DNA from 2 places in the Cloacibacillus evryensis DSM 19522 genome. Region 2 is predicted to be linked to the other one. Evidence: riboswitches for the same ligand, from Rfam matches in the RefSeq annotation. Region 2 holds a riboswitch; the other holds the start of a gene.
The links. A riboswitch is a leader RNA that binds a small molecule or an ion and turns the genes downstream of it on or off. The one in region 2 is predicted to bind cobalamin.

Region 1 (3,200 bases), 250 kb from region 2:
CGTCTCCTGGTTCGGCGGCAAGCGGCGAAAGGATGTAACGGGCTATGACTTTGTTCATTTGATGGTTGGCTCTGAGGGCACACTTGGAATCGTGACGAAGATAATACTCAAACTTTTGCCCTGCCCCTCATTTATTGTGGACTTACTGGTACCTTTTGCCGATGTTGGAAGCGCGATAAAAGCGGTGCCGGCCGTCATGACGGAGGGGAAGTGCGTGCCTAGTTCCATTGAATTCATTGATAAACAATCGATGGTGCTCACAGAAGAATATCTTCAGACGAAATTTCCGTTTTCGCGTGAGGCCGGCGCTCATTTGATATTGCAATATGAGGGAAATGACAGGGAGCACCTTGCCGATGAGATTGAGAAGGTAGGTGATATATGTTTGAAACAGGGGGCGCTGGAAGTATTTGTCGCGGATAACAGAACCACAAAAGATAAATTGTGGAAGGGGCGTAAAAGCGTTGCGGAAGCGGTATGGGCGCACGCTCCAATTCAGATAGCCAATGAGGACGTCGTCATTCCTACCAGCCGCGCGGCCGATTTTATGAAGGAGCTGGAGAATCTATGCCGTGGCGCGGGAATCAAGTATGCCGCTTATGGTCATCTTGGAGACGGCAATATGCATGTGACCTTATATCTGGAGAGGGAAGAGAGGGAATGGCGCGAAATTATTGAAGCCGCCAGGCGGAGGCTTTACGCTGTTGTCATAAAATTTGGCGGCACGCTCACCGGGGAACATGGCGTCGGGCTGAAGCGTGTGGAATACGTCCCTCTTTTTATCGATAGGGCGCAGATAGAATTGATTCGCAGGGTAAAACTTGCTTTTGACCCAAATAACATACTAAATCCCGGTAAGATGGTACCCTGGGAATAACGCTCGGAACCAGGATATTTTCCGCGGAGCTTCACCTTTTTAAACGCGGCAGAGAATTGTTGATTCATGTCGGTGTCTGACGTGACGACGATTTTCTGCCTCTTTTTTGTCTTTTTGCGATGGCAGTTTTCGCAGCTTGTCGCCCAACAGAGAAGTCCGCCATGATTAGGCGCATCGTTGATAGATATCAGACATAAATAGTCGTTAATTTTTAAAAAACAACAAAAATTTACAAAATCTTCCAATTAACGCAAATAATTTGAAAATTTATCAGCGTGATGAAATATACCTTGACATTTATGTTATGAGGGAATATAGTGAGATTGTAAAATTGAACGGTACGAAAGTAAGGGAATTTGGTTAAAATCCAAAGCGGCCCCGCCACTGTTACCATGACGAAATCGCGAGATCACTGGGCTTATGCCTGGGAAGATGCGAGAGTAGGATGACTGGAAGCCAGGAGACCTGTTCGTACCGCAGGGGAATGAATCTGCGCGGGCGGATGCTGTTTCGTGAGCCATTGCTTTTGATGTGATGGACATGTGATGTTGTCTGCGTGGGGTCGTTTTTGCGGGCGGCATTTTTTTTGTCTTCCCGGTGTTGGGACATGTGTATTGAAACTTGACAAATAAATAATTTTACATATAAAAGTAATGATATGTAGTTTACCGGAGTATATTTAAGGCTAATTAGGAGAATATAACGCAAAAGTTGCCGTCAGGGCGATTTAGTCTCCCGGATGTCCTGAAAATAAGACTATGTGCTGATTTTAAAGAATTTAACTGTTAGTTTCGAAAATATATACAAAATGGCATGAAAGGATGAGTATTTTGATCAAACTGATCGAAAAGGGCGCGTATCTGCTGAATGGAACGGTGCTGGTGGAGGATATCGAAAAGAAGGGGCTTCCCGCCGTCAATGAGGAGGTCCGCGCCGCGGGGTTCAAGCCGCTAGGGTGGCTGCCGGAGGATAAGGTAAAGGACTCGCGCGGTACGATAGCGGCCGGCATCATCGCGGCGCATAACGCCGCCGGCACGGAGGATAATTATAAGATCCGCTTCGACAGCCTGGCCTCGCATGACATCACTTACGTAGGGATCATCCAGACCGCCATCGCGAGCGGTATGAAAGAGTTCCCCGTTCCCTATGTGATGACGAACTGCCATAATTCCCTCTGCGCCGTCGGCGGCACGATCAACGAGGACGACCATCTCTTTGGCCTCTCCGCCGCGAAAAAGTTTGGCGGCGAGTTCGTTCCTCCCCATCTTGCCGTCATACATTCGTATGTCCGCGAGATGATGTCGGGCTGCGGCCGGATGATCCTCGGCTCGGACAGCCACACGCGCTACGGCGCGCTGGGAACGATGGGCGTCGGCGAGGGCGGCCCCGAGCTTGTGAAGCAGTTAGTCGGGCGTACCTATGATTTCCCGCGCGCGGATGTCGTCGCCGTCTATCTCACCGGAGCGCCGCGCCCCGGGGTCGGACCGCAGGACGTCGCGCTGGCGATCATCGGCGCGGTATTCAAGAACGGTTTTGTGAAGAATAAGGTGATGGAATTCGTCGGCCCCGGTATCGCGAATCTCCCCGTGGAGTTCCGCAGCGGCATCGACGTGATGACGACCGAGACCGCCTGCTGGACCTCCGTCTGGGCGACCGACGACAAGGTCAAAGCCTATTACGAGAACCACAAGCGGCCGGAGGCCTTTAAAAAACTTGCGCCGTCCGATGTTGCCTGGTACGATGCCGCGATCATAGTCGAGCTTGACAAGATCAAACCCATGATCGCGCTTCCCTTCCACCCAAGCAATATCTTTACAATAGATGAATTGAACGAGAATCCACGCGATATTTTCCGGCAGGTCGAGAAAGACGCGCTGAGCAAGATCGAGACGCCTGGGCTCAGCCTTAACCTTGTCGAGAAGGTGTCGGACGATGGTTGCGTCCACGTTGATCAAGGCATCATCGCGGGCTGCTCGGGCGGTGTTTTTGACAATATTATCGCCGCGGCGCAGATACTGAAGGGCAAAGATGTCGGCTGCGGCGAGTTTTCACTGAGCGTCTACCCGGGAAGCCAGCCCGCCATGCTCGCGCTCGTCAAAAACGGCGCGATCAGCGACCTGATGGAGGCCGGCGCGGTGGTCAAGACCGCTTTCTGCGGGCCATGCTTCGGCGCGGGCGATACCCCGGCGAACCACGGTTTCAGTATCCGGCATACGACGAGAAACTTCCCGAACCGCGAGGGCTCAAAGCCCGGCGACGGACAGCTTGCCTCTGTCGCGCTGATGGACGCGCGTTCGATAGCGGCGACGGCGGCGAACGGCGG
Region 2 (3,200 bases):
GGGTAGGAGGGGGTGTCGGAGTCGGGCAGGATCGTCGCCGTGATATCGGCGCTCGCTCCCGCCGCGTCAAGCGATATCGCCCGCGGCGAGAGTTCGAGCCCCTCCATCTTCACGCGGTAGACCGCCGTGCCCGTCACCGGAGTGTAGGTGTTTTCGCCGCCAAGCAGATTACCGCAGGAGAGGTTTATCTTGGTGAAGCCGGCAGCCAGCCCCCTGACGAGCGCCGATGCGCCGTCGGCCGTGAGGGATGCCACGGATGGGTCTGAGACGTTCCATGAGATCATTACGTCGCTTTTGTTGTAGGCAGCGGTGGGATATACTGTCGCCGCAAGTGTGAATGATTTGTTTTCAACGAGCCTGATCAGCGGCGTTGTGAGCACGGCCGAGGCCGGCAGATTTGATTCGGATTCCACCGCGTCGTTGCTGACGATCGCCTTATCTATCCCTATATCTCCGCTGATCTCATTCCAGTTTCCCGCAAGCGGCGCAGGAACGCCTTCGCCCTTAACCCAACGGTTGTTTATTATTTTGCATTTGTCCTCTACTTCCCACTCGTTTGTCCAGCGATAAACATATCCCACCAGCGCACCGGCGCAGGCTTTTTCGGGTAGCAGGCTGGAGGCCGATACTTTGCAGCTGACGGAGCTGTTGTGCGCGTAAGTGTTTCCGCCTGTGCCTGTGACGCCGGCTATTCCGCCGGCCGCTACCCAGTTTTTGCCGTCTTCGGCATGGAGCTTAACGGTTCCCGCTACGGCGACGTTATTGATGGGACCATCGTTATACCCGGCGACGCCGCCCGCGCAGTTGTAGTCCGAATAGCTGTCAGTACCAAGACCGCCGCTGACGTCAATGTCGGCGGAAACTACGCAGTTCTGAATGATACAGTTGTTCGAAGAGTTTTCACCGATGATACCGCCGACACGCATCCTTGAGAGGTTATCATCGTATTTGATAGAGCCGGTGAAGGCCGAGTTCTCAATCGTGGATTTGGAAAAATTTTTGCCCAAAATGCCGCCGATTATCATATAAGCGCCCGCTTTTGCGTTCGCGGCGTCGGCTGTAATGTCGGCGCTCGCGGAGCAGTTGCGGATAGTGCCCGCTTCGTTGTAGCCGATTATACCGCCGTTAACTTTCCCGGTCATGCCTCTGAGGCGGCCTGTAAAGCTGCAGTTTTCGACGGGTTCGGAATAATAGAGGCGTCCCGCCACGGTGCCGATATAGTTGTATTTGTCGCCCGAAGCAACGACGTCGCCTTTGAGGATGAAATTCTTGACCGAAGAGTATTGTCCAAGGCAGCCGAAGAGGCCATAATCGCCGTATTTGTCGGAGGGAAGCGGCGTTATTGTGCCGAGTCCGCTTATCGTATGTCCCCTGCCGTCAAAAGCGCCGGCGAACTTGGCGTTATAATTTCCCACCGGCGACCAGACTTTGCCGGAAAGATCTATATCCTTCGCGAGGATTATCATCCGTCCCTTGAAGTCGTTCTTTTTCCCCTCCGCGTCGCCGCTGCCGACGATGACGGCAAGGCCGGCGAGCTCTTCGGGTGTGCTTATCGTATACGACGAGGCCTCTTTGTCGCTCTCATACCACGCGGTGTCCGCGCTCTCGACCCACGAGCCGTCCTGCGAGGCGCAGGCCGCCATGACGAGGAGCGTCAGCATCGCAAGCAGCGCAAAGCAGGCGCAGCGCTTTCTTTTGAATGCCGCCAACAAATCAAACATAATAATGATCCCCTTTCTTACGTTCAGGTTCAAGCAAAAAACATTCTCCCGATGTCCTCAACCGCTGTTTTCCCCGGCGATCACCCCTTTTCAGAGAATTTTCATAAAAAAGCGGAGAGCCATCAACGACGACAGCTCTCCGCTACGGACACATGTGACAATAGTCCAAATGTTAGGGCCGGCGCTCCATCTGAGCTGCCTAGGCAGTTTCCTCTCCGCGCCAGGTTTCCCGGCTCCCGTTCATCCTCGGCCGCGCCTTCTCATCCTTTCGGACAATGGCTTACGCGGCTTCGTCGCGGTTACGGTGACAGTGGTCGCTCCGGCATCACACCGGATTCCCATACTTCGCGAAAAGGCCGATATTCAATTATCCCGCCGTGCTCAGCGGCTCCTTAGAACGTCCACATCAGGGTCGCATAGAATGCCCTGCCTTGTATCGGATACCAGAGCGTGCGCTCCGGTCCGTTGCCGGTGGCGAAGAGCAGCACGTCGGGGCCGGCGTTGAAGATGTCGTCTACGCCCACCACGAGTTTCAGGTTTTCCCTTATCAGATAGCGCACGCCGAAGCCCACGGTCGTGAGGTTGTCCCAGCCGACCTCGCCCTGCATGTCATAGTAGTTTTTGCCGATGTGGTGCAGCTCGGCAAAGAGCGTCGCGCGGTCGTCCTTCAATATTTTCCTGCTCACGCGCAGCAGCCCCTCCCATTCGGGCCGGTTGGGCAGCGGCGTATCGTACATATAGCCGGGGGTCTTGTTCGTGGCGTCCATCCATGTAGCCGAGAGATAAACGTCCCATTTGTCGCGTTTGACGGTGGCCTCCAGTTCGATGCCGGAGACCTCGGCATCGCCGATGTTCACGTACTGCGCGTAGCGCGGGTTGACCATCAGGTAGTCGATGAGGTTGTTGGATTTACGGTAGAAGTAGGTCAGCTCGGCCTTGACCTGCGCTTTGGACAGTTCTCCCTCCCAGGAGATACCGGCGTCATACTGTGTGCCGTCCTCCCATTCGAGCCCCGTGTTGGGGATGATGAAGGCGCCGTCGCCGTAAAGCTCGTAGAGGTTCGGCGCGCGGTTATAGGTGCCGCCCGTCACCTTCGCCGTCCAGCCTTTGCCGAACTTTTTTGTGAGCGCCGCGCCCCAGGAAAATTCCGTGACGCCCTCCGCCGAGTTCCACCTGACGATGGGGGTGAGCCAGAAGTCTCCCGCCTTGTTGAGGCTGATAGTGTCCTGTATCTGGCCGTTCCACGAGTTGCGCGTATGGTTCTCGCGGCCGCTGAATTTCTGCACGATGTCGCCGGTGGTGTGCAGTTCTTCGTTGTAGTAATTCCAGAGGAACTCTACGAGATGGCGGTCGCCGACCGGCAGAGAGCCGTCAACGGCGGTGCCGAAGCGCTTTGTCTCATATTTATTATGCTGTTCGCCCCAGCCGCCGATGACGTCGCTCGGGTCGTCGTAGTCCTTGGTCTGGTTGAGGTATTCA

Region 1: another riboswitch for cobalamin. It lies ahead of CLOEV_RS03140 (hydratase); the one in region 2 lies ahead of CLOEV_RS01975 (GLUG motif-containing protein).

What each region holds. Positions count from the first base shown of each region.
Region 1 is NZ_KK073872.1:724,178-727,377, forward strand. Features, by position in the region: gene CLOEV_RS03135 (FAD-binding oxidoreductase) at 1-877, shown strand, start outside; cobalamin riboswitch at 1,205-1,362, shown strand; gene CLOEV_RS03140 (hydratase) at 1,699-3,200, shown strand, end outside.
Region 2 is NZ_KK073872.1:471,579-474,778, forward strand. Features, by position in the region: gene CLOEV_RS01975 (GLUG motif-containing protein) at 1-1,721, opposite strand, end outside; cobalamin riboswitch at 1,924-2,086, opposite strand; gene CLOEV_RS01980 (TonB-dependent receptor plug domain-containing protein) at 2,114-3,200, opposite strand, start outside.